DNA from 3 places in the Herbaspirillum seropedicae genome. Region 3 is predicted to be linked to each of the others. Evidence: predicted binding sites of a transcription regulator. Region 3 holds the regulator's gene; each other region holds the start of a gene.
The links. The regulator sigma-54, encoded in region 3, starts transcription at its own class of promoters, with help from an activator protein. The targets are predictions, from matches to a motif close to TGGCANGNAANCTGCTTT.

Region 1 (10,614 bases), 1.4 Mb from region 3:
CCGCAGGAAGCGACCCAGTGGCTGGAACGGGCGGTCAATGAAAATCCGGAATCGGTGCAGGCCAGCGCGCAGCTGATCGCCCGCTACCTGCTGACCGACCAGAAGGAAAAGGGCCTGACCATGGCCCGCAAGCTGCAGGCCAGCAATCCCGGCGATGCGGTGGCGCTGGAAATGCTGGGCCAGGCCCAGTTCGCCAGTGGCGATACCCAGGGTGCGCTGGCCAGCTACCAGCGCCTGGCCACGCTGCAGCCGGATTCGGCGCCGACGCAGTTGCGCCTGGCCTCGCTCTACCAGAGCGCCAAGGATGTACAGGGCGCCGCCGACGCGGCCCGCAAGGCGCTGGAGATCCAGCCCGACTACACCGATGCCGAGATCTTCCGCGCCACCCTCTTCAGCCAGAACGGCGAGCCGGCCAAGGCCCTGGCTATCGCCCAGCAGATGCAGAAGCGCCCCGCCCAGGCACTGGTGGGCTACGAGCTGGAAGGCAATCTGCAAGCCTTCCAGAACAAGCCTGAACTGGCCGCAGCGGCCTTCGGACAGGCCTTCGCGCGCGACAAGGAAAACGTGCGCCTGCTCATGAAGCTGCACGGCGCGCTACTGCTGGCGGGCAAGGACGCGGCCGCCGATACGCTGGCCGCGCAGTGGTTCAAGAGCCATCCCAAGGATTTCGCCCTGCATCTCTACCTGGGTGAAACGGCGCTCTCGCGCAAGCAGAACAAGCAGGCCATCGAGCAATACCAGCTGGCGCTGCGCCAGCAACCGGACAATGCCGGAGCGCTCAACAACCTGGCCTGGGCCTATCAGCAGGAAGGCGATGCACGCGCCTTGCCGACGGCCGAAAAAGCCTATGCGGCGGCAAGTGACAGCGCCCCGGTGATCGATACCCTGGGCTGGATGCTGGTCGAGAAAGGCCATACCGAACGCGGCCTGCCACTGCTGAAGAAGGCCGTGGCGGCCGCCCCTGAGGCCATGGATATCCGCCTGCACCTGGCCCAGGCGCTGGTGAAGGCCGGCGACAAGAGCGGCGCCCGCAGCGAGCTGGAAAAGATCCTGGCCAGCCCCAAGGGCAGCGCCCAGAACGAGCAGGCGCGCGCTCTGCTGGCCCAGCTGTGAGCACGTCCATGGATATTCTTGCCGAGATCAGGACACTGCTGGGCGAATCCCTGGGACTGCAGCAGCGCTGCACCCAGTGGCAACGCGAGACGCCGCTGTTAGGCAGCGTGGCCGAGCTGGATTCGGCGGCAGTGATCCATATCGTGGCCTCGCTGGAGGAGCGCTTTGGCGTCTACCTGGACGACGACGACATCCAGGCCACCCATTTCGAGACCGTCGGTGCGCTCGCCGCGTTAGTCGAAGGCAAGCTGGCGCAATGAAACCGCTCGCCGCCGCGCCCTTGCCGTTCTACCTGAGCGCCGCGCACGGCGAGCGGCTGTGCCTGTACCACGCCCCCGCCGCCCATCGGCCTTGTCTTGGCGGGCTGGTCTATGTCGCCCCCTTTGCCGAGGAAATGAACCGCAGCCGTCGCATGGCCGCCCTGCAAGCCCAGGCGCTGGCGCAGCAGGGCGTGGGGGTCTTGCTGATCGACCTCTATGGTTGCGGCGACAGCGCTGGTGAACTGGCCGAGGCCAGCTGGGCGGTGTGGCGCGACGATATCGGCCTGGCCATCGACTGGCTGCAACAGCGCGTGCATGCGCCGGTCGGACTGTGGGGGCTGCGTCTGGGCGCCCTGCTGGCGCTGGAGGTGGCGCGCCTGCGCGCAGCCGACCTGGCGCTGCTGCTGTTGTGGAATCCGCTGGCCGATGCGCAGGCCTACATGACGCAGTTCCTGCGCCTGCAACTGGCCGCGGGCCTGGGCAGTGCATGCGGACAGCCGGCCAACAGCGTGGCCGCCCTGCGTGCGCAATTGCAGCAAGGCCAATTGCTGGAAGTGGGGGGCTATGAACTCAATGGCGCACTGGTGGCCAGCATCGATGGCCTGCAGGCTACTGCGCTGCCGCCGCCGGGACTGCCGCTGCACTGGCTGGAGCTGGTGCGCGACGCGGCGCTGCCGCTGGCCCCGGGCAGCGCCCGGCTGGCGCAGGCCTGGTCGCTCACGCCCCAGACAGTGACGGGGCCGGCCTTCTGGTCTACCCCGGAGGTGACTACCTGCCCCGCCCTGATCGAGGCCAGTTGCGCCTGGGTGCGAACCACGCTGGAGCATGCCCATGGCCTATGAAGAACGCGTCTGTCCGCTCCAGTGCCAGGGGCAGCAGCTGATGGGCATCCTGACCTTGCCCGAGACCGCACTCTCGCAGGCCACCGTGCGGCGGCCCGGCATTCTCATGCTGGTGGGCGGCGCACAGTATCGCGCCGGCAGCCATCGTCAATTCACCCTGCTGGCGCGCCATTTCGCGGCCGCCGGTTTTACGGTGCTGCGCATGGATTTCCGTGGGATGGGCGACAGCCAGGGCGAAGCGGCCGGCTTCGAAGGCGTAGCGGCGGACATCGACTGCGCTCTGGACGGCTTGCTCCAGGCCCAGCCCGGACTGGACGGCGTGGTGCTGTGGGGCTTGTGTGACGGCGCCTCGGCGGCGCTCTTGCATGCCAGCGCCGATGCGCGGGTGCGCGCCATGGTGCTGGTCAACCCCTGGGCGCGTACGGAGGCCGGCCAGGCCCAGGCCTATCTGAAGCATTATTACCGCGCGCGCCTGACCAGTCCTGACCTGTGGAACAAGATCCTGCGCGGGCAATTCAATGCGGTGGCAGCGCTGCGCTCTTTGCTCGGCCAGTGGCGCCGGGCCGCCAGCCCCCCTGCGGCCACCCCGGAGCTGCTGCCGATACGGCTGCAACAGGCTTATGAGCGCTTTCGCGGTCCGGTGCTGCTGATCCTGTCGGGCGCGGACCTGACCGCGCGCGAGTTTGCCGACCTGGCCACGCCGGGCAGCCGCTGGGAAGCGCTCTTGCTGGCCTCTCGCACCACCCGCATCGACCTGCCCGAGGCCAACCACACCTTTTCCACCCGCCTCTGGCGGGAACAGCTCGCGCAAGCTTGCCTGCGCTGGCTGACACGGCTGGAACGCTGACACCGCAGGCGCCAGCAAAAACGCCGTGCGCTGGTCAGGCGCACGGCGTCACGGCGATGAACTAGATGGATTAGGTGGACTAAGTGGCAAGCCAGGCTTCAGCCCTGGCGACGACGCCAGCTCATCACGCCCAGCAGCAGCAGGCCCAGGCCGAACAGGGCCAGGATGGCAGGCTCGGGCACCTGGTAGATGTAGCGCAGGTAGACCACGCCGCTGGCCGTGCCGTCGTAGCCGGTCAGCACGTTGCGGGCCAGCGAGCCGCTCTGCACGCCCAGTCCATCCACGCTGATGGTCACCTGATGGTTGGCGCCGATATAGCTGGCCAGCGAGGCCGGGGTGCCATTGAGCTGCACCGGAGCCACCTGATGATTGCTCAGCGAAGCCGTCGCGATGGTGCTCAGGCCGCTCGGGACCTTGCCGCGGAACGGCGTGGTGCTCAACTGGTTGACGCTTTGCAGGCCCAGGGGACCGGACACGGTAATGATGGAGGTAGCGAAGATCTGGCTGGGATTGCCGATGTTGCTGGCCTTGGAGCCCAGATTGAAGACCCGGTCATACAGGGTCTCGGACAAGCTGAATTTCATGACCACGCCGATCAGGCTGCCCAGCCCCAAGTTGAAGCCGTGGAAGCTCAAGGTGGTGTCGTCATCGATGGAGGCCAGATTGAAGGCCGCGCTCTGCCAGTTGGTATTGAGGATCGCACCGGCCTGGGCGGGTGCATGCAAGGACATAGCGACGCAAGCCAGAATGGCGGCGACGATGGAGAAAATCTGCTTTTTCATACCCACTCCTCTGATTGTGCCGGGATGACAGAAAGTTGTTGTCAATCCCACCATAGCAAGGACCGGGCCAGAAAAAAATGATAGAAAAAACAAGTACTTAGCAAGCAGCCCCAAGGCAGGTGTAAAGAAAACCGGCACCCACTCCCGCCCCCTCCCCAAAAGCGACAAGGGCGCTACCGGTTCGGCAGCGCCCTTGTCCAGGAGCCGTGCGCCCCTTGCGGGCGCTGGCGGCCTGATCCTCAGGAAGACTTGCGGCGACGCAGTTGGGTCAGCGCCAGCAGGCCCAAGGCGAACAGGGCCATGGAGGCGGGTTCCGGCACCTGGTAGATGTATTGCAGGTAGACCATGCCGTTGGCGCTGGCCGAGTAGCCATTCATCACGTTGGGCGGCAGGGAGCCGGACTGGCTGCCTTCGCCATCGACATTGATGGTCACGCTGTTCTGGCCTCCGATATAGGCGGCCAGCGAGGCGGGGGTGCCGTTCACGGTCACCGGGCCGGACTGGATGCCGGTCACGGTGTTGCTGATGCTCTTGCTGCCGAAGCTGCCCAGCGAGGGCGCAGCCGGGACCACGCCAGCGAATTGCGGGGTGGTGGTCAACTGGTTCACGGTGGAAAGGCCCAGGGGACCGGTGGCGGTAATGGTCGAGGTCGCAAAGACCGGGCGCGGATTGCCCACGGTGACCGCGTGGGTGTTGAAGTTGTAGATGGTGTCGGTGAGGGTTTCATCCATGATGAACTTGACCGTCACGCCGATCAGCTTGCCCAGGGAGGCATTGAAGCCATTGAACTGGACGGTGGCGCTGGCATCGATGGTGGGCAGGTCGAACGCGGCTTGCTGCCAAGCCGATGTCACCGTGGTCAGGGTCGCGTGGGCCGGAGCGGCGGCCATGAAGCTGGCTGCGGCAGCAAAAGAAACCAGCAGGGAAGAAAACTTTTTCATGATAGATTTAATAATAAAAAAAGTGTTGGGCGCCACAACACTAAGCAATCGGCATGCCAACAATTAAATATCATTAAAATCAATGGCTTATGAAATTTTCAAGGGGAAAATGATGGGTCTGTGTCAAGAATTCCGGCAGCTGCGCGGCTCCCTGTTGCTACTGGCCTGGATGACCTTGCCCGGCCTGCCCCCGGCACAGGCCGCCAGCGCTGATACGATCCCCAGCTTGCCCTCGGTACGCATCGAAAATACCGCCCGGACCGAGCAAAAGGAGGTCGCCCTCACCTTCGGCCAGGTCTTCAAGCCTGGCGACTTCAAGCGTGACAGCACCGTCAGGCTCAAGCTTGCGGACGGCCAGGACCTGCCCCTGCAACTGGACATCAAGGCTAGGCATGCCGATGGCTCGGTGCGTCACGCCATCCTGTCGACGGTGTTGCCGGTGCTGGGCGAAGGCCAGCCGCTGGAACTGAAGATGGAGGCTGCGCCGGGCCAGCCGGCGCAGTCCGCAGAGCCAGGAGCGGAAAAGGCAAGGGGCAAGGCATCCAGCCTGGCCGCAGAACGCCTCAAGGCCTTGCTCGCTGAGCCCTTCGACGCCAGCGTGGCCATCACCATCGATGGCCGCAGCTACCGCGCCAGCCCGCGCCCGGGCTTGCAGCAGGGGGCTTACCGGCTATGGCTGGACGGTGCGGTGGTGACCGAATGGCTGGTCAATGCGCCGCTGCTGGACGCCCAGAACCGGCCGCATCCGCACCTGCAGGTGCGCTACGCCATCCGCGACTATGGTCGCAAGGGCGGCGTACGGATCGACGTGACGGTGGAAAACGACTGGGCCTTCGAGGCCGCGCCGGGCAACTTCAGCTACGACGTCCACATCGACCTGGATGGCCACAGCGTCTACGACAAGAGCGGCCTGACCCACTATCACCACACGCGCTGGCGCAAGGTGTTCTGGCGCGGGACCGCGCCGCAGGTCAACGTGCGCAGCGACACCGCCTACCTCATCGCCAGCCGCGCCCTGCCCAACTATGACCGCAGCAGCATGGTGGCCGAAAAGGCCCTGCGCGACCTGGCCAGCGCCTGGACCGGTCCCAAGACCGAACCCATGGGCGCCGGCGTGGCCAACCCGGCCATGCCCACCACCGGGGGCCGCCCCGATATCGGCCTGCTGCCGGGCTGGAACGTGCTCTGGCTGCTCAGCATGGACCGCCGTGCGCGCGAGGCCAGCCTGGGCACCGGCGACCTGGCAGGCAGTTGGTCGATCCACTACCGCGACCGCAGCAGCGACCGTCCGGTGAGCCTGGCGCGCTTCCCCGCCCTGACCCTGCTGGGCCAGCCCGGCGATGCGCGCAATCCACGCACCGGCAAGAGCGAAGCCTTCCCGCCCTGCCAGGGCTGCAGCAATCCCAACATCGCCGATTCAGCCCACATGCCGGCCATGAACTACCTGCCCTACCTGCTCACGGGCGACTACTACCAGCTCGAGGAATTGCAGTTCTGGGCCACCTGGGCGGTGTTCAAGAGCAATCCCGCCTATCGCGGCTACGCCCAGGGGCTGGTGCATCGCAGCCAGGTGCGCGACCAGGCCTGGACCCTGCGCAGCCTGGGCCAGGCGGCCTACATCACGCCCGACGACGATGCGCTCAAGAAGGAGCTGCAAGACATCGTCAAGAACAACCTGGACTGGTACACCGCGCAATACGTCAACAACAGCCAGGCCAATCGCCTGGGCATCATCGTCGATAACGCCATCGTCTACCAAGGCAACACCGGGATTGCGCCTTGGATGGATGATTTCTTCACATCCTCAATCGGTTACCTGAATGATCTTGGATACCAGGAAGCCCTGCCGCTGCTGCGCTACAAGGCGGCCTTCCCAGTGGCGCGGATGACGCACCCGGGCTACTGCTGGATCTTCGGCGCGGCCTACAGCATCCCGGTGCGGCCCGACCAGAACGCGCCGCTCTACACCGACCTGGGTCAGGCCTACCAGGCCATGCTGGCGGCCAACTACCGCGACAACGCACCGGCGCTGGCGCAGACGGCCTGCGCCAGCGACGCCATGGCGCAGCTGCTGAAATTACGGGGAGGAGAAATGACGGGCTATTCCAGCCAGCCGGCCGGATTTCCCTCCAACCTGCAGCCGGCCCTGGCCTACAGCGTCGACAGCGACGCGCCTGGAGCCAGACAGGCCTGGGAGAGGTTCATGCGGCGCTCGGTGAAGCCGGACTATGGCCTGGGACCGCAGTTTTCGGTGATGCCGCGCACCGCTGGCAAGAGCAACTGAGCAGCCAGCGGGCGGGCCAAGGAAGAAGCACAGCGGGACCAGGTCAGGCGATGCGACCTGATCCGCGCCGATCAGAAGATGCTTTCGGGGATGACCAGGATGTCGCCCGGGCGCATGGCCAGGTTGGCGGAGATGTCGCCATCCTTCATCAGATCGTCCAGGCGCACGGCGATCTTGGTCTGCTTGCCGTCGACCAGGCGGATCACGCTGGCGCGGTTGCCAGCGGCGAACTCGGTGGTGCCGCCCACGGCAATGACCACGTCCAGCAGCGACATTTCCTTGCGATAGGGCAGCGCCTGTGGCTTGGCGGCCTGGCCGATGACGCGGATCTGGTCGCTGTAGATGCCCGAGAAGCCAGTCACCACCACGGTGACCACCGGATCGGTGATATAGGCCGACAAGGCCTTGGCGATCTCGGCGCCGACTTCCTTGGGAGTCTTGCCGCTGGCCTCGATGTCATTGGCCAGGGGCGTGGAGAACTTGCCATCCGGACGCACCGGCACCACCAGCGAGACCTCGGGATTGCGCCAGACGATGACGTTGAGGTTGTCGCCCGGTCCGATGCGGTACTCGCTGTTTACCGGCGCCGCCGGGACGCTGGCGGTATCGGCCACGGGACGGCTGGCACAGCCTGCCAGCAACAGGGTGGAGGCGAGGATGTAGCTTGCATAGCGCACGAGTTGAGGCCGCATGGACTTTCCTTTTTGTTGTCGTCAATGAAGTGAGATTTCCCCCGAACCAAACGCGCAATACGCGGTCGCGCCGGCTGATTGAGTGGCAGGATAAGCAAGTGTTTATATTTCGTCAACAAGGATGAGAAAAATGTCGCGCGCAGACGATAGCCGACCTTGTTGAAAGTTGCCGCAAGATAACAGGAAGTTAGGAACAAACGACGGATGCAGCCGCATCGTGATGCGCAGCAGCGGAAAAGGCGGGGGAAAGGCGGAGGGACAAAGAAAAAAGGGCCCATCTTGCGATGGACCCTTTATATCTGGTGCGGCTGGCAGGAATCGAACCCACGACCCCTTGGTTCGTAGCCAAGTACTCTATCCAGCTGAGCTACAGCCGCGAAAGAATGAAATTATAAGGGATTTTTTGTTCATTGCAAACGTTTTTTATAAAAAAATGAGAATTCACTTCCTGCCGAGCAAGGTCTCTGCATCGCCAGGAAAAACGAAACGACGCACCCAGCCCATGCGCATGAGCCCGTGGGCCAGGCCCATGCTGATGATCATCGTGGCCAGCATGGACAGCACGAACTTGCCGCCCTGCCCCACCTGCGGCAAGCCCTTCTCGCAGAGCCGGTACACCACCAGGGCGACAAAGGGATGGATCAGGTAGACCGGCAAGGTATGCTGTCCGCCCCAGGCCAGCAGCGCAGGCAGGCGCAGGCGCGCCGCCTGGAACAGCATGAGCGCCCCGCAGACCGACTCGAGGTCGTTGAGCAACAGCGCCGGCAGGCTGCGATAGTCGCTCACCAGCGCAAACCCCAGCTCCTGGCTCAGCCCCGCCGCCATCTGCGCAGCCTTCACCGCCACGAACACCAGCCCGGTCAGCAAGACCCCCGCCAGCGGGCCCAGCCGCGCGCTGCAATGGGTGTTGAGCCACACCAGCAGATAACACAAGGGCAAGGCATAGACCGCCGGCAGCAGGCCCAGCGGCAGATAGTCGCGGATGAGCGGTGCGATCGGACCGATGACCAGGTGCGCCGCCAACAGCACCAGCAGGCAGATGCGGCGCAGCGCCGGGCCGCGCGCATCGATGAAGGCGCGCAGCAGCAGCAGGGAGAGCAAGGACGGCAGGAACCACAGCAAGGCCATCTGGGTGGCGTTCTTGAGGGCGTCGTTGTTGCCGCTGTAGAGCGCCAGCAGCAAGCGCCCTGCTGCCGCCATCGACACCCCGGCCTGCGTGACCATGGTCAGCGCAGCCATGGCGCAGACGATCAGCAGGAAGGGATAGTAGTAGCGGCAGACGATCTTGCCGACATAGTCCCAGTCCAGCGCCGGCGCAGGCCGCAGCAGCGGCAGCGCCAGGAAGCCCAGGACATGGAAGGCGAACCCGGTCAGGAACAGGGGGAACAGCTGGTGGGCATATTCATTGTGGTCGAACATGACCAGCAGGATCAGCACGGCCTTGATGACGTTCTGGTTCATGCGAGCGCTCCGGGCTTGCCCTGGCCAGGCAGATAGGCCGGCAGGATGCGTTTTTCCAGGACCACGATCAGCGCGCACAGCGTGTAGGTCATGTCGAAATAGGCAAAGCTGAGCGCGGCCGCGCCCACGCAGTAGGCGAACAGCGAGAGCTGCAGCGCCGTGGCCAGGCTGGCGATCCATTCCGGCGCGCCCACCTCGGTGGCGGTGCGGGCCACGCGGGCCGCCTTGCGGAAGGCGGTGACCAGGATGCACAGGAACAGCAGCAGCCCCGGGAAGCCATGCTCGCCCAGCACCTGGAAATAGATGCTGTGGGCCGCGTGCGCGCCGCGCGTGTCGGGGACCGCATCGCCGGTCGGGAAGAAGGACAGCATATGGAAATCCAGCGACAGCAGTGTCCACACCGGCCAATATTCCAGCGACTTGAAACCGCCACCCAGCAGCGGATGCTGCAAGGCCAGGATGGTGGAAAGCTTCCAGGCCACGACCCGGCCCATGAACGAACTGTCACCACCGACCCGTTCGATGGTGTCCATGCGATGGAACCACTCGGAGGGAATCAGCCCCACCACCAGGCTGCCGGCGATGAGCACCGAGACCAGCAGCAGGATCTTGCGCCGGCTCTTGAGGAAGAGATAGCCGCCCACCACGGTCAGGGCGATGAAGCCGCCGCGCGACTGCGTGCCGATGATGGACACCACCAGCAGCAGCAGGCTGCCCAGCAGCCCCAGGCGCAGCAGCCGCGAGCGCTTGCCGTATTCGGCCAGCAGGTAGAAGGTCAGCGGCAGCATCATGGCGAAGGCGATGGAGAGCTCGTTGCGGTCGCCCAGGGTGTGGGTGGCGAAGCCTTCGATCTTGTGGCCGCCGCCGCTGGCGATGAACTTGAGGCCTTCCAGGCCGGCGTAGAAGCCCACCGACAGCACCAGGCACCAGAGCACGAATTCGATGTGCTCCTTCTTCGTCAGCACCAGGGTGATGAGCACGAACAGCACCACCGTCTTGAGGAAATCGTTCCAGAAGCCCCACACCCGATCCGGCATGGCCAGGGCAAACACCGAGGTCACCGTGGTCCAGGCGAAGAACAGCAGCACGAAGGCGCCGGTATTGCCGACCTCGAAACGGTTCTTGTTGCGCGAACAGAGGTAGGAAAGGATGGCCGAGGCCGAGATGAGCAGGTTGTAGCGGATCCCCGCAGCCATGCCGTAGACCCAGGCATTGGGATAGAACATGGCCGTCCAGATCCAGAGGCCCAGGCCGATGAAGGGGCGTTTCAGGGTGGCGTAGAGCAGGAAAGGCAGTACGCAGAGCAGGATGATGTCGCGCATGGCGGGTCTTGGGCTCCGGTTGCGGCTACTGCTCGCCCGGATCGCGCCGGTCGTTCTTGAGCGCCCACCG
Region 2 (10,614 bases), 2.1 Mb from region 3:
GGCGACTGTGGCCAGTGAAGAGATCTTTGGGCCGGTGCTGGTGGCGATGAGCTTCCGCACGCCCGACGAGGCCGTGCAACTGGCCAACAACAGCCGCTATGGGCTGGCCGCCAGCATCTGGAGTGAAACCATCGGCCTGGCCCTGGGCGTGGCCCCGCAACTGAAGGCTGGTGTGGTGTGGATCAACAGCACCAACCAGTTCGATGCGGCGGTCGGTTTTGGCGGGGTGCGCGAATCCGGCTATGGCCGTGAAGGTGGGCGCGAAGGCTGCTATGAATACCTCAAGCCCAGGCGCCAGCAGGCAGGCAGCCTGCGCCAGCCCTCGGCCCGACGCGCCATCCGCGCAGACGCAGATTCCCCCCTGCAGGGCGGCGCCATTGATCGCACGGCCAAACTCTATATCGGCGGCAAGCAGGTGCGTCCGGATGGCGAGGTGTCCATGGCCTGCCATTCCACTCAGGGCGAGCGGCTGGAAGATGTCGGCCTGGGCAATCGCAAGGATATCCGCAACGCCGTGGCCGCCGCCGTCAAGGCGGGCGGCTGGACCAGCGCCAGCCCGCATCGCCGCGCACAGGGGCTGTATTACATCGCCGAAAACCTCTCCGCCCGCACCGAGGAATTCGCCCGCCGCATCGCCAGCACCACCGGCGTCACCGCCGACGAAGCCCGCGCCGAAGTGGACGCGTCGATCAAACGGCTCTTCACCTATGGCGCCTGGGCCGACAAGTTCGAAGGCGCAGTCCACCAGCCGCCCATGCGCGGCGTGGCGCTGGCCATGCCGGAAGCCATCGGCGTGGTGGGGGTGGTCTGCCCCGAGGAAAAGCCCCTGCTGGCCCTCATCAGCCTGGTGGCCCCGCTCATCGCCATGGGCAACCGCGTGGTGGTGGTCCCCAGCGAGCAAGCGCCGCTGGTGGCCACCGACCTGTACCAGGTGCTCGACACCTCCGACCTGCCCGCCGGCGTCATCAACATCGTCACCGGCAAGAGCGCCGAACTGCTGCCCGTGCTGGCCGAACATGATGAAGTCGAAGCGCTATGGGTGCGCGGACCGGCCGAGTTCTCGGCGACGGCGGAGCGGCTCTCCACCGGCAATCTCAAGCGCTGCTTTGTCGATCACGGTTACGTCACCGACTGGCATGATGCGGCGCAAGGGGAAGGCGCGCAATACCTGCGCCAGGCCACGCATATCAAGAACGTCTGGATACCGTATGGCGAATGAATCCTTTCCCGCTCAACGGGAAAGGATGCCCGGAAGGTTACCAGCAGATTGCTGACAATCTCCTGACTAACAAAACCCCTCAGAGGCAAGCTACAAAAAATTAGATTTTTTCAGTGAACATTCAAGCTGGACAAGGAATCACAAGTCACAAGATTTAGATTTATCCTATAAGCATACTTATAAAATCCACAGGAGACGACATGCTTAAGAATCTGCATCCCTTGCTCAACGCCGACGTGCTCTACGCCCTGCGCGCCATGGGCCACGGCGATGAACTGGTGTTGTGCGACGCCAATTTCCCCGCCGACTCGGTCGCGCGCCAGACGGTGCTGGGCAAGGTGCTGCGCATCGATGGCGTAGGCACCACCGAAGCGGCCCGCGCCATCCTCTCGGTGCTGCCGCTGGACAATGCGGTGGAACAACCGGTGCGCCGCATGGAAATCATGGGCGAGCCCGCCACCATTCCCCCGGTGCAGCAAGAACTGCAACAGGAAGTGAACCAGGCCGAAGGTCGCGCCCGCCCGCTGGGCTCCATCGAGCGTTTCGCCTTCTATGAAGCCGCCAAGAAAGCCTATTGCGTCATCGCCACCGGCGAGCGCCGCTTCTACGGTTGCTTCCTCCTCAAAAAAGGTGTGCTGCCCCCGGAGGCGTGAGCATGACTTCCTTCCCGCACAAGCAAGGCGTGGCCGTGCTCGGCATCTATGTGGCCGACCTCGCCTTCCGCGCCCCGAACATGCCCGGCCTGGGCCAGACCATCGCCGGCACCGGCTTTGCCATGGGCCCCGGCGGCAAGGGTTCCAACCAGGCCGTGGCCGCTGCCCGCGTGGGCGCTCCGGTACGCTTCATCTCCGCCATCGGCAAGGACGCCTTCGGCGACTTCGCCCTGTCGCTGTGGCGGCGTGAAACCATCGCCCCGCACGTCCGCGTGATCGACGGCGCGCCCACCGGCGCAGCCTTCATCTACGTCAACGACGCCAGCGGCGACAACGCCATCATCGTGGTGCCAGGCGCGGCATCGCAATTATCGGAACAGGATGTGGAGCGCGAACGCCAGGCCATCGAAGCGGCCAAGGTCTTCGTCACGCAACTGGAACAGCCCCCCGAGGCCGCACTGGCCGGCCTGCAGATCGCCCGCGCAGCAGGCACCACGACGGTCTTCAATCCCGCGCCGGCATTGGCGTTCCCAGCACAGGTGTATGGCCTGTGCGATTTCATCACGCCCAATGAACACGAAGCCGCATTGCTGACCGGCATCGAGATCCACCACATCGACGACGCCCGCCGCGCCGCCGATGTGCTGCTGGAGCGCGGCGTGGGCTGCGCCCTCATCACGCTGGGGGCACAGGGTTCGCTGCTGCATAGCCGCAGCCAGTCGCTGCACCTGCCGGCGCTGTGCGCAGGCACGGTGGTGGAGACCGCCGGTGCAGGCGACGCCTTCAACGGCGCCTTCGCCGCCGGCCTGGCCGAAGGCATGTCCGCCGAAGAAGCCGCCCGACTGGCCACGGCGGTCGCGGCCATCTCGGTGACGCGCCCCGGCACCGCGCCCTCCATGCCCAGCCGGCAGGAAGCGCTGGCGCTGCTGGACACCCATGCCAGCGTGCTGGCGCAGGCGTAGGCCCCATGACATTCACGGCAAGGTGAAATGACGATGAAACTGAAGATCTCCGACCCGCAACTGCTGTTCCTGCTGGTCATCAACGTAGCGATCCTGCTGGTGGCGACCGTGTTTTCGCATGGCGACTTCCTGGACATCTACAACTTCCAGTCCATGGCCAGCCAGTTGCCCGAACTGGGCCTGCTGGCCATCGGCGTGGCGCTGGCGATGATCTCCGGCAATGGCGGCATCGACCTCTCCGGCATCGGCCTGGCCAACCTGGCCGGCGTGGTGGCGGCAGCGGCCATGCCGTTGCTGGTGGCGGCCCCCGACGCCGCGCCCTGGACCTATACGCTGGGCTTCATCGCCGTGGCGCTGGTGACTGGCCTCTTGGGCGGCGCGCTCAATGGCTGGCTGATCTCGCGTGGCAACCTCACTCCCATCCTCTGCACCCTGGGCACGCAGATGATCTTCACCGGACTGGCCGTGGTGCTGACCAATGGCTCGAGCCTGCGCATCAGCGTGGTCGATCCGATCTCGGCCATCGGCAATGAATCGGTGCTGGGCGTGCCCATCCCCTTCATCATCTTCGTGGCGCTGCTGTTGCTGGTGGGCTGGCTGATGCGCTACAGCCTCTTCGGCATCAAGCTCTACCTGCTGGGCACCAATGCGCGCGCGGCCCGCTATGCCGGCATCTCGCAGAACCGCCTGCGCTTTGCCACCTATGTCATCAGCGGCGTGCTGGCCTCGGTGGCCGGCATCATCATCGCGGCCCGCACGGCCAGCGTGAAGGCTGACTACGGCAACTCCTACCTGTTGATCGCCATCCTCATCGCCGTGATGGCGGGGGTGCGTCCGCAGGGTGGCTACGGGCGCATGGTCTGCCTGTTCTTCTCGGCGCTGGCGCTGCAACTGCTGTCGTCCACCTTCAACCTGCTGGAGATCTCCAACTTCTTCCGCGACTGCGCCTGGGGCCTGCTGCTGCTGTGCTTCCTGGCCTCGGCGCGGGTCAGCTGGCGTGACTTCTTCCCGAATTCGAAGGCGCAACTGCGCAAGTCTTGAACAGCACCCCGCCTGTCAAGATCCATCCAACTTAGTGGGGAAACTGGAGACATGATGAACAAGAAATCGGCTTGCGTACTGGTATCGGCCCTGGCCGCCGTCGGCTTTGCCAGCGCCCTTCAGGCGCAGAACAAACCCATCGATATCGTCACCGTGGTCAAGATCACCGGCATCAGCTGGTTCAACCGCATGGAAGTGGGCGTCAAGGAATTCGCCGCCGCCAATCCCGGCGTGACCACCCGCCAGATCGGCCCGGCGCAATCGGACGCGGCCCAGCAGCAACGCCTGGTGGAAGACCTGGTGGCCAAGAAGGTCGACGCCATCGCCGTGGTCTCGATGGACCCGCCCACGCTGGAACCGGTCTTGAAGCGCGCCCTGGATCGCGGCATCAAGGTGGTCACCCATGAAGCCGACAACCAGAAGAACACCCTGGTCGATATCGAAGCCTTCGACAACACCGCCTACGGCGCGCGCCTGAACGACCGGCTGGCGGCCTGCATGGGCCAGGCCGGCAAGTGGTCGTCGCTGGTCGGTTCGCTGGGCAGCCAGTCGCAGGTGCAATGGGCCGATGGCGGGGCCGCCAATGCCGCCAAGAAGTATCCCAAGATGACCCTGGTGGACGCCAAGAACGAATCGGCCAACGACGCCGAAAAGGCCTACGCCAAGGCCAAGGAAATCCTGCGCAAGCACCCCGACATCAAGGGCTTCCAGGGTTCTTCGTCGCTGGATGTGCTGGGCATCGGCCGCGCCGTGGAAGAAGCCGGCCTGCAGGGCAAGGTCTGCGTTTATGGCACTGGCCTGCCCAGTGAAGCCGCCAAGTTCCTGGAATCGGGCGCAGTGGGCGGCATCGCCTTCTGGGACCCCAAGGATGCCGGCCTGGCCATGAACAAGGCCGCCATGATGCTGGTGCAGGGCAAGAAGATCACCGACGGCATGGACCTGGGTATTCCCGGCTACAACAAGGTCACCGTCAAGAAGGGTCCGGGCGTGGGCGTGATCGTCACCGGCCAGGCCTGGGTGGAAGTGGACAAGAAGAACTACAAGCAGTACGCGTTCTGATCGCGGCCTGATCAGACCCACCGGACATCCGTCGTGCGCCGAGTTGCCGTCACGCCCGCGGATGTCCTCCGTCATCGCGTTTCACTATGACCAGTCAAACCACCTCTAGCGTCTCTGCCGCGCCCGCCCAGGAATTCCTGCGCCTGCAAGGAATACACAAGCGCTTTGCGGGCGTGCACGCCCTGCGCGGCGTCGACCTCACCATCCACGCCGGCGAGATCTATCACCTGCTGGGCGAGAACGGCTGCGGCAAGAGCACCCTCATCAAGATCATCGCCGGTGCGCAGCCGCCCAGCGAAGGCGAAATCTATATCCAGGGCCAGCGCGTGGCCGAGCTCACGCCGCTGGCCTCGCTGTCGCTGGGCATCGAGACGGTCTATCAGGATCTCTCCCTGCTACCCAACATGAGCGTGGCCGAGAACGTCGCCCTGAGCGAACAGCTGGTGCATCACCAGGGCCGGCTGGCGCGCCTCTTCGACCGCCACGCCCTGAACCAGACCGCCGCGCGGGCGCTGCGCGCCGTCAATCTTCCCGCCGACGCCGACTTCCTCGACACCCGCGTGGACGAACTGCCCATCGCCACCCGCCAGCTGATCGCCATCGCGCGCGCCATCGCCACCAGCGCGCGCATGGTCATCATGGACGAACCCACCACCTCGCTCACGCAAAAGGAAGTCGATGCCCTGGTCAAGGTCATCAATGGCCTGCGCGCCAATGGGGTGGCCGTGCTCTTCGTGAGCCACAAGCTCGATGAGTGCTTTGCCATCGGCGGCCAGGCCATCGTCTTCCGCGATGGCGAGAAGGTCGCGCAAGGCCCGATCCAGCAATTCACCAAGGCCCAGCTGGGCCAGCTGATGACCGGCAAGCAACTGAGCCAGGAACGCTACCGCGTCGACGCGCAACTGCACAAGCCGCTCATGGAAGTGCGCGCACTGGGTCGCCATGGCGCTTTCGAGGACGTCAGCTTCGCGCTGCGCCAGGGTGAGATCCTGGGCATTACCGGACTGCTGGATTCAGGTCGTAACGAACTGGCCCTGGCGCTGGCCGGCGTCGAACCCGCCCGCGCAGGCCAGATCACGCTGGAAGGCCAGCCGCTGTCGCTGCGCAATCCCGGCGACGCCATCACCCATGGAATCGGCTACGTCCCCGAAGACCGCATCAGCGAAGGCCTGTTCCTGGACAAGTCGATCCGCGACAACATCGTCACCACCATCCTGCGCAAGCTGCGCGGCAAGTTCGGCGCACTCGACGCCGCCGCCTGCCAGCGCTTTTCCACCGACACGGTGCGGCAATTGCAGATCGCCACGCCCGATGTGGATAGGCCAGTGCAGTCGCTGTCCGGCGGCAACCAGCAGCGCGTGCTGATCGGGCGCTGGCTGGCCATCAACCCGCGCGTGCTGATCCTGCATGGGCCGACGGTAGGCGTGGATGTGGGCTCCAAGGACATCATCTACCGCATCATCCAGGACCTGGCGCAGCGCGGCCTGGGCGTCATCCTCATCAGCGACGACCTGCCCGAGCTGCTGCAGAACTGCGACAACCTGCTGTTGATGAAACGCGGCCGCATCGTGCGCCGCTATGCCGTGGAAGGACTCGCCGAGAGCGAGCTGTTCCACGATCTGGTCTCCGAGCAAAGTCAGGAAAGTTAGTCATGGACGCAAGCACCCTCACCCGTCAGGCCGCCGACGCGAGCACCGACGCACCTGTCCAGCGCCGCCCCAGCCTGGCCGCCCTGCTCAAGAAGAATCCCTCCGCCTTCACCCTGCTGCTCATCGTGCTGGTGGTGCTGACGGTGGCCTTGATCAACCCCGCCTTCTTCCAGCTGGCGGTGCTGTTCGACATCGTCCGCGCCTGCACCACGCTGGGCCTGTTCGCCCTGGGCGTGATGATCGTGCTGGCCGCCGGCGGCATCGATGTCTCCTTCGCCGCCATTGCCGCGCTGACCATGTATTCCATCACCAAGGTGGTGATGACCTGGTTCCCTGAGACGCACATCGCCGTCATCCTGCTGGCCGGCGCGGTCGGCGGCGCCGGGCTCGGTGTGCTCAATGGCTTGCTGGTGGACTGGCTCAAGGCGCCTTCGCTGATCGTCACCATCGGCACGCAGTATCTCTATCGCGGCATCCTGCTGACCTTCGTGGGCACGGTCTTCTTCATGAATATCCCCCATGCCATGGACAGCTTCGGCAAGCTGACGCTGGCTCGCCATGACACCGCCAACGGACTGCATGCCGTGCTGCCGGCCACCGTGCTGGTATTGGTGCTGGCCAGTGTGCTGACCTGGTGGCTGCTCAACCGCACCCTCATGGGCCGCGCCGTCTACGCCGTCGGCGGCAGCCTGGCCATTGCCGAGCGCCTGGGCTACAAGCTGCGCTCGGTGCATCTGTTCGTGTTTGGCTATGCGGGCTTCCTGTCGGGACTGGCGGGGATCGTGCATGTGTCCAGCACGCGCCTGGCCAATCCCTTCGACCTGGTCGGCAGCGAACTGGACGTGATCGCCGCCGTCGTGCTGGGTGGAGCGCGCATTACCGGCGGGCATGGCAGCGTGATGGGGACGCTCCTGGGCGTGTTGCTGGTGACGCTGATCAATAACGTGCTGATCCTGGCGGGGGTGCCCAGTACCTGGCAGAAGGCCATCATCGGAGGATTCATTGTGCTGGCGGGGGCGGTGTTTGCCTTGCGCAGGGAGAAGTAGGATCTGACGCTGCAAGACCGCCCATAAGTCGATCCGCCTTTCAGCAGCGAATTGGAAGACGCTGACGAAGCACACCCTGCAGACTCGCACTGCACGCGCATAAAAAACAGAAGTGGCCGGACCAGCCGGCCACTTCCGCCCTGCTCACACCTGCACTATTCAAGCCTGCGCAGACTTGCTCCTGCGCCGGCTTGCCATCAAGCCGAACAGCCCCATCCCCAGCAAGGCCATACTGGCCGGTTCAGGAACATCGTTGAACGTCGCTTTCCAGGCCAGCGAGTTGGGCCAACTGAGGCCATCCCAGGTCGAGTTGGTGAGGCGGAAGGAATCTCCATTGTTGTTATAGAAAACAAACTTACCGTCATAAGGCAGTCCGGAGCGACGCGGGAGCATACCCCAATAGGAACCGCTGGGCTGAGCGTCGTCCTTCACCGTCAGCAGGGCCACGTAGGACGCATTCTTGCTCAGCGCCAGGCCACCTGTATGGAAGGTGAAAGACTGCAGGCTGTTGCTGTTGAGCGTGACGGTCCGGTCGAACAGCGCCTTGCCCACCGCCGATCCACCGTTTGGCTGATCGCTCCATGCATAGATTCGGGCGCTGGCGGCAATGCTCTTGCCGAAAGTATTGATAAAGAACGTGAAGTTCTTGAGCGCTCCGCCGGGTGCGAAGAAGGTTTCACCGTAGGTCGCGGTGGAACTGCTGCCGCCGAAGTGGCGGACGGGGTTCGTTCCCTCCCAGAGTGATGTGGTATCGATGACGACGGCATGCGCCGGCGCAAGGGCGGCGCCCATGAGGATAGCGGCCAGGCTGACATTGAGGGAAAGTCGTTGGATGGACATCTGAGTATCTCCTAAAGAAGTTGAGTCAAGATGACCCACTCCATTTAGCAAATCGAGTGCCAGCACAACAATGCCCGCAGAAACAAGGACTTATTTTTCTCGCTGAATCTTGTCTGTCAACGACCTCGACACACCGTTCTGAGCGCCATCAAAAAGAACTTGATGCGCATGCCAGCAACAGGCCTTAAGTAGAGTTCTGCACCCTGCATATTTGCCTTGTGATTGCCATGCCTAGATGTTGCAATCTCTGTGACTCACTGCTGATTCGAGATTAGCGGCGATTTCAACGCGATTGCGACCGGTATTTTTTGCCCGATAGAGTGCCAGGTCAGCCAAGGTCAGAAGCGTAGTACGGTCATGTCCTGCTTGATAGGCCGCAACGCCAAAGCTGCATGTGCGCCTACCGACAGGTACGAAGTTATAGTTCTCTATCAGCAATCTTAGTTTTTCGGCCATGCGCGCGGCATCCTCCATGTCGCATTCCGGCAAGATGAGCAGAAACTCCTCCCCGCCCCAACGACCTGCCAGGTCTGAGGATCGCACGTTAGCCCGCAAAATCTCCGCGATACGGACCAGAACGGCGTCGCCCGTCGAATGCCCGAAATTGTCATTCACTTCCTTGAAGTGATCAATGTCCAGCAGTATCAGCGATAAATTCTTTCCATATCGATCAGCACGATTTATTTCGTTATCAAGTACTTCATCCAGCTTCATCCTGTTGGCCAAGCCGGTCAATTTATCCGTGACGGCCAGCAGCGCAAGCTTTTCATTCAGGCGCTCTACGCGCTGTTCAGCCAATTTACGTCCTGTGATGACGACGTGAGAGATGACGAAGAAATCTTCCGCCCCCAACACAGGAGCTATGCGCATCATGAACCAGCGCTGCTCATTTGGGCTATGGCAGGGATATTCATACTGGAAGAATGGTGCGCCAGACTCGACAACGGATCGGATACCTTCGTAGACTTCTCGACCATCCCCATCGCCACGGTCGCCTGCCGAACGGCAGACGACGAGATAATTGACGCCGATCCAGCTGTAGCCAGCAGGAATGCCATTCTCGATCCCGAATTCACACCATGTCTTGTTGACGTAATGGATCACCCCGGCACGGTCTATCAATGCAATCTGGCTATCCAGAGAGTCCAGGGTCGCTCGGAGCAGCCTGGGAAACTGACGGCCTACGGATTTCTCGGCCTGTGATTGACGATGTCTTTCTTCAAGATCCCTCTTCATGCATCGCTCCAATCCCTCATTTAGTTAGAACTCGCTTCATGAACAGCTTGCTTCAATCGGTCGGACTAATATTTTCTGAATAGCTTAGATAGCTTAGGCCGCGCCAAGTCTTCTCGATATGAAACGGAGCTGACACGAGAAGCTGTTTGCGACGAAATCGGGATGGGACAATCAGACGATCTTGAATGAAGTGGTGCAAGCACTTCCAATGACGAGGGCCATTCTCCCCTTCACCCACCGAAACAGTTGCGTGATCGACGAGCTTGCCAGGTACGTCGCCCACCGGCGATACACACTGGAACTCACAAGGCGCAGGCGCCAGCGCTCGAGATCGTGTTGGAGGCATTCCCCTCTGCCTGAAGGGCAAGCATGCTCACCTCGCGCGAGCGGCCCCGTATGAGTCGTGTAGACGTTGCGCATTCCCCCTCCTTTAACGCCGCCGGACTACTGACCTTGCTGGTGCTTGTGCCGTTTTTTCCTGGCAGTTGATGACCACAATTCAAGATCCGCACAGGAACTGCCTTAGCTCTCAGGATCATGAATTAGTAAACAGCCACTTCATGGACACGCTGCCATCAGCATAATAATTTAGCGCCCATCACTTATTGGGCAACACTGCCGAGCCAAGATGATTGATGAGTTTTACTCAGCTCCAAAACGACACCGTCTCACTGAATCCGCATCATGCCGTAGGCTAGATAGCGTTGCAGATTCAGTGAGACGGTGGGTGAACAAAGCCCCCCTTGTTCACAACCTGACAATAACTCCCCGAATGTTATCGATAGGTCAAATCAATGCTAGCGAGTTGCTTATTTCTTTTCAAGCATTTCGTTCAACGATTATGATCTGCGACAAATTTTGTAGTCACCGGATAAGTGAGTTTTTTTGAGGTCGCTGTCACGCGGTCGC
Region 3 (10,614 bases):
AGCAGCGATTGCAGTGGTTGCAGTTTTTGTGCCTACCGCGATGCGCCGGCCCGGCGCGCACAGACAGGAGAACAGGAAGTGGACATGTCCCGCCCCAGTGACAGCGATATCGCGCGCGATATCGACATCGATTCCCAGGAAACCCAGGAGTGGCTGCAAGCCCTGCAAAGCGTGCTGGCCGAGGCGGGGCCGGAACGTGCGCGCTTCCTGCTGTCGCGGCTGTCGGCAGCGGCCCAGCAATGGGGCGTGAACTGGCGTGATGCGCGCAATACCCCCTACGTCAACACCATCCGGCCCGAACAGGAGCCGCCTTTCCCCGGCGGCTCGGACGCCCAGGCCATCGAGGAACGCATCGCCAGCATCATGCGCTGGAACGCGCTGGCCATGGTGGTGCGCGCCAACCGCGCCTATGGCGAACTGGGCGGGCATATCGCCAGCTTTGCCTCGGCCGCGGACCTGTTCGAGGTCGGCTTCAACCATTTCTTCCGCGCCCGCGATGAGCAGTTCGCCGGCGACGTCGTCTATTTCCAGCCGCATTCGGCGCCCGGCATCTATGCGCGGGCTTTCCTCGAAGGCGCATTGAGCGAGGATGACCTGGCTTACTATCGCCGCGAGATCGAGGCCAAGCGGGTGGGACGGCAGGGCTTGTCGTCCTATCCTCATCCGTGGCTGATGCCGCAGTTCTGGCAGTTCCCCACCGGCTCCATGGGCATCGGCCCCATCAACGCCATCTACCAGGCGCGCTTCCTGCGCTACATGGAGCATCGCGGCCTGTTGCAAGACCAGGGCCGCAAGGTGTGGGGCGTGTTCGGCGATGGCGAAATGGATGAGCCCGAGTCGCTGGCCGCGCTCTCGCTGGCCTCGCGCGAGAAGCTGGATAATCTCATCTTCGTGGTCAACTGCAACCTGCAGCGTCTGGATGGTCCGGTGCGCGGCAATGGCCATATCGTCGATGAGCTGGAAACGCTCTTTGCCGGGGCTGGCTGGAATGTCATCAAGCTGCTGTGGGGCTCGGACTGGGACGGCCTGTTCGCCCGCGACAAGGACGGCGAACTGGTCGATGCCCTCAACCGCACGGTGGACGGGCAATTGCAGACCTTCGCCGCCAACGATGGGGCCTTCAACCGCCAGCATTTCTTCGGCCAGACGCCGGGTACGCGCGCCATCGGCGCCACCCTCACCGATGAGGAAATCAATCGCCTGCGCCGGGGCGGCCACGACATGAAAAAGATCTATTCGGCCTATCAGGCTGCGGCCCGGCATCGCGGCCAGCCGACCGTGATCCTGGCGCAGACCAAGAAGGGCTATGGCATGGGCGCGGCCGGTGAAGGCAAGATGACCACGCACCAGCAGAAGAAGCTGGATGAAGAGAGCCTGCTGCAATTCCGCGACCGCTTCAAGCTGCCGCTGAGCGATGAACAGTGCCGCGCGCTGGCCTTCTACAAGCCGGCCGATGACAGTCCCGAGATGAAGCACCTGCATGCGCGCCGCGCCGCCCTGAGCGGTTACCTGCCGCGCCGTCAGGCGGGCCAGGCGCGACGCGCGGTGCCGCCGCTGGCGGCGCACAGCAAGTTCGCGCTTGAAGCCGATGGCAAGGAGATGTCATCCACCATGGCGCTGGTGCGCCAGCTCGGCAACCTGTTGAAGGACAAGGACTTCGGCCAGTACGTGGTGCCCATCGTGGCTGACGAGGCGCGTACCTTCGGCATGGCCAACCTGTTCCGCCAGGTCGGCATCTATTCGTCGCAGGGACAGCTGTATGAGCCGGAAGATATCGGCTCCATCCTCTACTATCGCGAAGCCAAGGATGGCCAGATCCTCGAGGAGGGCATCACCGAAGCCGGAGCGATTTCCTCCTGGACCGCTGCGGCCACTGCCTACTCGGTGCATGGCACGCCGATGCTGCCCTTCTACATCTATTACTCGATGTTCGGTTTCCAGCGCATCGGCGACCTGATCTGGGCCGCGGCGGACCAGCGTGCACGCGGCTTCCTGATCGGCGCCACCTCGGGGCGCACGACCTTGGGCGGCGAGGGCCTGCAGCACCAGGATGGCAACAGCCTGGTGACGGCAGCCTCGATTCCCAACTGTGTTTCCTACGATCCGGCCTATGCGTATGAGCTCGCGGTGATCCTGGATGAGGGCATGCGCCGCATGATGGAACGCGGTGACGACGTGTTCTACTACATCACCGTTACCAATGAGAACGAGGCCCAGCCCAGCCTGCCTGAAGGCGTGCAGGACGGCATCCTGCGCGGTCTCTACTGCCTGGCGCGCAAGCCGCAGGCGCAGGCGCGTCTGCTGGGTTCCGGCCCTATCCTCAAGGAAGCCGTGGCCGCGGCAGCGCTGCTGCAACAGCACTGGCAGATCGAGGCCGAGGTCTGGAGCGTGACCAGCTATACCGAGCTGGCGCGCGATGGCGTGGCGGCACAGCGTGCGCAGCGCCTGGCGGGCAGCGCTGCGTTGCCGTATGTGACGCAGCAGTTGCAGGGCAGTGCTGTGCCGGTCATTGCGGTGAGCGACTATATCCGCACCTTGCCCGAGAGCATCCGCGCCTTTGTGCCGGCACCGTATGTGACGCTGGGGACGGATGGGTTTGGCCGCAGCGATACGCGGGTGAACCTGCGCGACTTCTTCGAGATCGATGCGCGCTGGATTGCTTACACGGCCTTGTGCGAAGTGTGGGGTGATGATCGTGCGCGGCTGCAAGAAGCAGCGCGTACATTGGGCATCGATACGGCCAAGCCCTTGTCGTCCACGGTATAGGGCGATAGATGAACGGCGGCTGGCCGGATTGAAAATCTCTCATCTGGCCCCGCTGCGTGTTTGCTATAGTGAAAACCGCCTGTGCATCACAGGCGGTTTTTTTTATCGGCCCGTGATGCACCCCGTCCATGAGCCACATTGAGGAGTACACCCGATGGCAGCACCCCAAGCACCCAAACGCATCGCGCTGGTCACCGGCGCAGGTTCCGGCATTGGCCGGCAGATCACCTTGGCGCTGCTGCGCGAAGGCTATGGCGTGGCCCTGGCCGGACGCCGCCAGGACGCCCTGGAGGAGACCGTCAGGCTGGCCGGCGAAGACGGCCCCAATGCGCTGGTCGTGGCCGCCGACGTGACCGACCCGGCGTCGGTCAAGCAGCTCTTCGCCAAGACCCGCGAGCGCTTCGGTCGTCTGGATATGCTGTTCAACAATGCCGGCATCTTCGCGCCGCCCGTGTCGCTGGAAGAGCTGAGCGTGGAGCAGTGGAAGGCAGCGGTGGATATCAACCTGACCGGCGTCTTCCTCTGCTCCCAGGAAGCCTTCCGCATCATGAAGGACCAGTCGCCCCGCGGGGGCCGCATCATCAACAACGGTTCCATCTCGGCGCATGCACCGCGTCCGTTCTCGGCCTCCTATACCGCGACCAAGCACGCCATCACCGGCCTGACCAAGGCCACGTCGCTGGATGGCCGCGCCTACGATATCGCCTGCGGGCAGATCGACATCGGCAATGCCTCCACCGACATGACCACGCTGATGAAGAAGGGCACGCTGCAGGCCGACGGCTCCACCAAGGTCGAGCCGACCATGGATGCCGAACATGTGGCCCGCGCCATCCTCTACATGGACAGCCTGCCGCTGGAGGCCAATGTGCAGTTCATGACGGTGATGGCGACCAAGATGCCCTACATCGGGCGTGGTTGATTCACGATGCCAGGGGCCGCGATAGGCCAAAAGAAAAACGCGCCGCCAGGAGAATCTGCGGCGCGTTTTTTATAGCGTGTGTATGCGGCTTCAATCCGCTCCACCTTTCATGCCCTGCCACTCCGGCGTGAGCTGCATGGAGATCCCGAACATGTCCAGCACGCGCCCCAGCGTATGGTCCACCATCTCTTCCATGGAAGCAGGGCGCTGGTAGAAGCCGGGCAGGGGAGGGAAGATCACGCCGCCCATCTCGGTGACGGCGGTCATGTTGCGCAGGTGCGCCAGGTTGAAGGGAGTTTCGCGCACCATCAGGACCAGGCGGCGGCGTTCCTTGAGCACCACATCGGCTGCGCGGGTGATGAGGTTGTCGGACAGGCCATGCGCCACGGCGGCCAGGGTCTTCATCGAACAGGGCGCCACCACCATGCCGGTGGAAGCGAAGGAACCGCTGGCGATGCAGGCGCCTACATCACGCACGTTGTGCACCACGTCGGCCAGCGCTTCCACATCCTTGCGCCGCATGTCCAGCTCCTGGTGGAGATTGAGCACGCCGGCTTCAGAGACCATCAGATGCGTTTCGATCTGGCCATGCTTGCGCAGGTGTTCCAGCAAACGCACGCCGTAGATGGCGCCGGTCGCGCCGGTGATGGCGACGATCAGGCGCTGGCGCGGCCGGCTGGAAGAAACGCTCACGGGAGCTTCAGGCGCGAAAAAGATCAGCCCTTGATCAGGGTCTGCAGTTCGCCCGAGGCGTACATCTCGCTCATGATGTCGGAGCCGCCGACGAATTCACCCTTGATGTACAACTGGGGAATGGTGGGCCAGTTCGAGTATTCCTTGATGCCCTGGCGCACGTCCGGGCTTTCCAGGACGTTTACGGTGACGATGTTCTCGGCGCCGCTGGCCTTGAGCAGCTGGATGGCCTTGCCGGAAAAGCCGCATTGCGGGAATTGCGCGGTGCCCTTCATGAACAGCACGACAGGGTTTTGGGTCACGGTTTCTTTGATCCAGGATTGGACGTCGCTCATGGCTATGCCTTTAAAAATGGGATTGCCGACATTATAGGGAAAAGCCGCCGCGTGCGTTGGAGTCGGACGGGCGACTTGTCTTGCGGTTGGTGAAATATTGTCTTCGGGAAATGCTTTGTATCAAAATCATTTTCCTGATCCGAAGGGCTGTGGAAAAGATAAGGTCGCCATCGGCGCCTTCAAGTCGAAGCCCACCGCGAAGCCCACCGACGAGGTAAATTATTTATATCCTATGCGGATTTTCTACCGGGCAATGATCGCCGGTGCGGGGACATGAATGAAAAAGGGCGCTTGCGCGCCCTTTGCTCATGAAAGCTTGAAGATCAAGGCATCATGCCGCGCCGGCGACCGCGTCGTCCGGGGCTTCTTCAGGCAGGCGCTTGGCCATGGAGTGATGTTCCTGCAACTTGTCCTTGTGCTTGATGACCTGGCGATCGAGCTTGTCGATCAGGGCATCGATGGCTGCATAGAGGTCGTGCGCAATGCTTTCCGCATGTAGATCCTTCCCCTTGATGTGGACGTTGATTTCCGCTTTTTGGCGCTTTTCCTTTTCTGTGAGTTTATCTACGCTCAGGATCACGCTGACGTCGATCACGTTGTCGAAATGGCGCTTGATACGGGCCAGCTTGCTTTGCACGTATTCCCGGATGGCGGGGGTCAGTTCGAGGTGGTGTCCACTGATGGTCAGATTCATACAAGACTCCTATCGTGAAGTCACTGGAGGTTCGTGCAATTCATCCTTGCTGCAGCTGTACCACGGGCACGGTCTTCGTGTCGGATGGCATGGGCATCAGCGGGATGCTTGCCGGAACACAGCAACGGTACTGCAGAAAAACTGAGGAAAAACTCAGAGGGACTTGCGGAGATTGACTGGCGGAATCTTCAACACTTCGCGGTATTTGGCGACTGTGCGTCGCGCGACCACCATGCCTTGTTCTGCCAGCATATCCGCAATCTTGCTATCGGATAATGGGGTCTGCGGGTTTTCGGCTCCTATCAACTGTTTGATCAGCGCCCGTATCGCGGTGGAGGAAGCTTCGCCTCCGGTTTCAGTTGCGACGTGGCTACCGAAGAAGTACTTCAACTCAAACATGCCATGCGGTGTGAGCATGTATTTCTGAGTTGTCACGCGAGAGATAGTGCTCTCGTGTAGACCCAGTGTATCAGCAATTTCACGTAGCACAAGGGGGCGCATGGCGACTGCCCCATGTGAAAAGAAGTTTCTTTGACGTTCCACAATGGCCTGCGCGACGCGCAAAATTGTATCGAAACGTTGCCGCATGTTCTTGATGAGCCACTTGGCTTCCTGCAACTGCGAGGATAGCGATCCTTCGCCCTTGGCCTGCTTGAGCGCGCTGGCGTACATGGCGTTGACGCGCAGCTTGGGCATGACCTCATGGTTGAGCATGACCTGCCAGCCGTTCTTTGTCTGTTTGACAATCACGTCCGGCACGACATAGTCGGAGGCATCGCGCGCGAATTCCGCGCCGGGGTGCGGACGGCACTGGCGGATCACGGCCTGCGCTTCACGCAGGTCTTCGTCATCGCAATCGAGCGCCTTCTTGATCTTGTTGAAGTCGCGCTGCGCAAACAGCGGCAGGTAATCTTCCACGATCTTCAGCGCCAGCCGGCGCGTGACGAAGGGCACCTTGGGCAGGCGGCGGATCTGCAGGGCCAGGCATTCGCCAGCGCTGCGCGCACCCACGCCCGCCGGGTCCAGGCTTTGCAGCAGCTTCAGCGAAATGGAGAGTTCTTCCAGGTCCACGCCCAACTCTTCGGGCAGGCGCGCGAGGATGTCTTCCAGCGGCTCTTCCAGATAGCCGCTGTCGTCCAGCGCATCGGTGAGCAGTTCCAGCAGGGCGCGGTCGCGCTGCGTGCGCGCCGTCACGCGGATCTGTTCCAGCAGATGTTCGCGCAGGGTGATTTCGTGCGCTTCCAGCTGGGGGCGGGCGTCTTCGTCATCGGGCGACTTGCCGCTGCGGGCCACATCGTCGAAGCTCCAGTCGGAGTCGCCGCTCACGCCCTCGGGGGCGGTGTCCTGGTACTCGAAACTGGATTCGCCATCGGCCGCTGCGGGAGCGGCTTCGCTGCTGGCCTCACTGCCGGTGGTCTCGCTCACGCCGCTCGAGGGGGCCGCCGAGACGGCGCCATCGGCCAGCAGGCGCACCGAATTGTCGAGCGCGTCGTCGAGGCGTTCCAGCAGGGGATTGTCGGTCAGTATCTGCTCCAGCTCCTGGTGCAATTCCAGCGTCGACAGTTGCAGCAGTCTGATCGACTGCTGCAATTGCGGCGTCAATGCGAGATGCTGCGAGGTACGTAACTGGAGCGACTGTTTCATCTTTCTTTCTGGAAGCGGCGTGGCCCGCTGGTTGCAATGCCGGTGTCCTGGTCGTTTGCGCCTGTGCCTGGGTTACATGCGGAAGTGCTCGCCCAGATAAACGCGGCGCACTGATTCGTTGGCGATGATCTCTTCCGGGTTGCCGCTGGCCAGCACGGTGCCCTGGTTGATGATGTAGGCGCGATCGCAGATGCCCAGGGTCTCGCGCACATTGTGGTCGGTGATGAGCACGCCGATGCCGCGTTCCTTGAGGAAGCGCACGATGCGCTGGATCTCGATCACGGCAATCGGGTCGATCCCGGCAAAGGGCTCGTCCAGCAGCACGAAGCGCGGATCGGTGGCCAGTGCGCGGGCGATCTCGACGCGCCGGCGTTCACCGCCCGACAGCGACAGGGCCTGGCTCTCGCGCAGCTTCTCGATCTGCAATTCGTGCAGCAGGTTGTTCAGGCGCCCTTCGATCTCGTCGCGGGAGAGCGGCTTGCCGTCTTCCTGGCGCAGTTCCAGCACGGCGCGGATATTGTCTTCCACGGTCAGCTTGCGAAATACCGACGCTTCCTGCGGCAGGTAGGACAAGCCCAGCGTGGCGCGCTTGTGGATGGCCAGGCGCGAGATGGGCTCTCCGTCCAGATCGATTTCGCCGCCATCGGAAGGCACCAGACCGACGATCATGTAGAACGAGGTCGTCTTGCCAGCGCCGTTGGGGCCGAGCAGGCCGACCACTTCGCCGCTGCGCACCTCCATGGAAACGTCGCGCACCACCTGGCGCGCCCCATAGCTTTTCTTCAGGCCGCGCACGACCAGCGAGCTTGCTGCCATCTTACTGATCCTTTCCGGGCTGGGTGGGCTGCGGGGTAGCAGGCTGGGCGGGCTGGCCCGGCTGCGCCGGCGGCGGATTGCGAGGCTGGATCACGGCCGTGATGCGGCCCGCGCCCGGCTTGCTCTGGCCGCTGGCAGTATTGTTGACCGAATAGAATTCGGCGCGGCTGTCGTAGGAGATGAACTCGCCATTGACTTCGTCGGTGATGCGCTTGCCATCCATGCGCTGGATATGGGCGCGCTGGAACAGCTTGGAGACTTCGGTCTGTTCCGAGTATTCGATGCGTTCGGCCTGGCCTTCGATCCACAGGTCGGGGCCGCCGTCACGCTTCTGGCGGAAGGTCGCCAGCGAGCCGGGGGCAGCGTAGAGCACGGCGTTTTCATAACCGTACTGGTCGGTGGTGAGCACCACGCGGCCGGCCTTGATGATGAGGGTGCCGCGGGTCATGACGACGTTGCCGGTGAAGGTCTTCACCTGGCGCACGTCATCGTAGACCATCTGGTCGGCTTCGATGTTGGTGGGCTTGGTGGTGTCGGCCTTCTCGGCGCGCGCCACGCCACTGAGGGCAGCCAGCATCAGCAACGGAAGTAGCAATGAGCGTTTCATAAAATCCTGTCTGGTCGGGTCTTGGCGTTATTGTTCTGACGGAATATCGGGGGGCGCGAATCAGTATGGTCAGCGTTTCTTCGGCGTCGGTTCGTAGTAGCCGCGCACATTGCCGAACAGCTGCACGACCTGGGTCGCATTGTTGGCCACCATGCCGACCCCGTTGAGGCGGGTCGTGCCCATGGTCATGGCCACCGGCTTGTCGGTCTTGACGATCTCGTCATCCGGCAACAGCAACAGGTAGTCCGAGACCACCTGCATCTGTTCGCGCCCCTTGTAGGGCGCGCGGATGGCGTTGGCGTTGCCGTACATGTGGATCTGGGTCTGCTCATCGGTGACGCGCGCGGTATCGGAATAGAGCTCCATGGGCGGCTTGCCCTGGTCCAGGTTGTGGACCACCGGCTTGGTGATCTCGAAGGAATCGTCGGTCGGGTAGTGCACCATCTTCACGCCCGACATATCGTAGCGCGGCAGGCCGTTCGGCCCCATTTTCACGTAGCTGAAGTTTTCCAGATAATAGTCGGGCTTGCCGCGCGGACGTTGCGCGGCCTGCTGGTCGCCGGCCGCGCGCATGGACTGCAGCACCCACAGGCTGCCCAGGGCAGCGCCGATGAGCAGCACCAGGATCACGCCGATGCGGATGCGGTCGGCCGCACGTTCGCCGCTGCGCCCGCTCATGCCAGGTACGGCGCCAGCGCCGCCTCGTAGTTGCCCTGCGCGGCCAGCACCAGGTCGCAGATCTCGCGGACGGCGCCATTGCCGCCGCTGGCCTGGGTCACGTAGTGGCTGCGCAGCTTGACCTCGCGGTGGCCATTGGCCACGCAAGCCTTAAAGCCCACCCGCGTGAGCACCGGCAGGTCGATCACATCGTCGCCGAGATAGCCGCATACATTGGCGTTGAGGCCGGTATGCTGCAACAGCTGCTCGAAGGCCTGGCGCTTGTCATGCACGCCCTGGAACACATGGGCGATGCCCAGATCGCGCGCGCGCCGCAGCACATAGGGCGACTGGCGCGCCGTGATGATGGCTGCGGCGGTGCCGAACTGCTGCATCAACTTGATGCCATGGCCATCGAGCGCGTTGAAGCGCTTGAAGGCCTCGCCGTCTTCGCCATAGAACAGACCGCCGTCGGTGAGCACGCCATCGACGTCGAAGATCATCAGGCGGATACCGGCTGCCTTCTCGAGGGCGGCTGCCGGCAGGGTGCTGGCGAAGGAGGGCGCGGTCATCAGATCACCTTGGCGCGGGTCAGGTCATGGATGTGCAGGGCGCCGGTCAGCACGCCCTGGGCATCGGTGACCAGCAGCTGGTTGATGCGGAATTCTTCCATCAGCTGCACCGCGTCCACGGCGAGCTGGTCCTGGTTCACGGTGCGCGGATTGGCGTGCATGATCTCGGCGATGCGGAACTGGCTGAAGTCCTGGCCGCGTTCGAGCAGGCGGCGCAGGTCGCCATCGGTGAACACGCCGATGGGGCGGAAGTCCGCATCCACCACGGCGGTCATGGCCATGCCCTTGCGCGTGATCTCCATGAGCGCCTGCGACAGCGAGACATCCGGGCTCACTGCCGGAATGGCGTCGCCGCTGCGCATGACGTCGCGCACATGGGTGAGCAGGCGACGGCCCAGCGCGCCACCGGGGTGGGAGCGGGCAAAATCTTCTTCCAGGAAGCCGCGCGCATCCAGCAGCGAGACCGCCAGCGCATCGCCCATGGCCAGCGTGGCCGTGGTGCTGGCGGTGGGGGCCAGGTTGAGGGTACAGGCTTCCTTGTCCACGCCCACGTTCAGATGCACGTTGGCCATGCGCGCCAGGCTGGAATTGTCATTGCCGGTCATGGCGATGATCACCGCGCCCATGCGCTTGACGATGGGCATGATGGCCATGAGCTCGCCCGTTTCCCCGGAATTGGAGATGGCGATGAACACATCATTGGGCGTGACCATGCCCAGGTCGCCATGGGCGGCCTCGGCCGGATGCATGAACAGCGAGGGCGTGCCGGTCGAGGCCAGGGTAGCGGCGATCTTGCGGCCGATATGGCCGGATTTGCCGATGCCCGAGACAACGGCGCGGCCATTGCACTGCAGCAACAGGTGGACGGCCTGGGCCAGCGGTTCGCTGGCGTCGTCGCCAAGGCGGTT

Region 1: ACP92_RS13805 (choice-of-anchor E domain-containing protein) is a predicted target of sigma-54. The motif match lies at 4,827-4,844, and genes of this name have one in related genera.
Region 2: ACP92_RS05055 (PEP-CTERM sorting domain-containing protein) is a predicted target of sigma-54. The motif match lies at 8,514-8,531, and genes of this name have one in related genera.

Annotation. Positions count from the first base shown of each region.
Region 1 covers NZ_CP011930.1:3,146,437-3,157,050, forward strand. The annotation lists gene prsT (XrtA/PEP-CTERM system TPR-repeat protein PrsT) at 1-1,113, shown strand, start outside; gene ACP92_RS13785 (acyl carrier protein) at 1,122-1,373, shown strand; gene ACP92_RS13790 (hydrolase 2, exosortase A system-associated) at 1,370-2,215, shown strand; gene ACP92_RS13795 (hydrolase 1, exosortase A system-associated) at 2,205-3,062, shown strand; gene ACP92_RS13800 (choice-of-anchor E domain-containing protein) at 3,161-3,844, opposite strand; gene ACP92_RS13805 (choice-of-anchor E domain-containing protein) at 4,084-4,785, opposite strand; gene ACP92_RS13810 (RIFT barrel domain-containing protein) at 4,895-7,069, shown strand; gene ACP92_RS13815 (XrtA/PEP-CTERM system exopolysaccharide export protein) at 7,141-7,761, opposite strand; tRNA gene ACP92_RS13820 (tRNA-Arg) at 8,062-8,138, opposite strand; gene ACP92_RS13825 (hypothetical protein) at 8,203-9,222, opposite strand; gene ACP92_RS13830 (putative O-glycosylation ligase, exosortase A system-associated) at 9,219-10,544, opposite strand.
Region 2 covers NZ_CP011930.1:1,120,513-1,131,126, reverse strand. The annotation lists gene ACP92_RS05090 (aldehyde dehydrogenase family protein) at 1-1,219, shown strand, start outside; gene ACP92_RS05085 (RbsD/FucU family protein) at 1,420-1,872, shown strand; gene rbsK (ribokinase) at 1,875-2,834, shown strand; gene ACP92_RS05075 (ABC transporter permease) at 2,862-3,875, shown strand; gene ACP92_RS05070 (substrate-binding domain-containing protein) at 3,927-4,934, shown strand; gene ACP92_RS05065 (sugar ABC transporter ATP-binding protein) at 5,021-6,583, shown strand; gene ACP92_RS05060 (ABC transporter permease) at 6,586-7,629, shown strand; gene ACP92_RS05055 (PEP-CTERM sorting domain-containing protein) at 7,789-8,469, opposite strand; gene ACP92_RS05050 (sensor domain-containing diguanylate cyclase) at 8,701-9,705, opposite strand.
Region 3 covers NZ_CP011930.1:4,550,248-4,560,861, reverse strand. The annotation lists gene mdeB (alpha-ketoglutarate dehydrogenase) at 85-2,766, shown strand; gene ACP92_RS19825 (SDR family oxidoreductase) at 2,921-3,688, shown strand; gene ACP92_RS19820 (UbiX family flavin prenyltransferase) at 3,779-4,381, opposite strand; gene grxD (Grx4 family monothiol glutaredoxin) at 4,405-4,716, opposite strand; gene hpf (ribosome hibernation-promoting factor, HPF/YfiA family) at 5,048-5,410, opposite strand; gene ACP92_RS19805 (RNA polymerase factor sigma-54) at 5,564-7,054, opposite strand; gene lptB (LPS export ABC transporter ATP-binding protein) at 7,127-7,870, opposite strand; gene lptA (lipopolysaccharide transport periplasmic protein LptA) at 7,872-8,477, opposite strand; gene lptC (LPS export ABC transporter periplasmic protein LptC) at 8,547-9,155, opposite strand; gene ACP92_RS19785 (KdsC family phosphatase) at 9,152-9,706, opposite strand; gene ACP92_RS19780 (KpsF/GutQ family sugar-phosphate isomerase) at 9,706-10,614, opposite strand, start outside.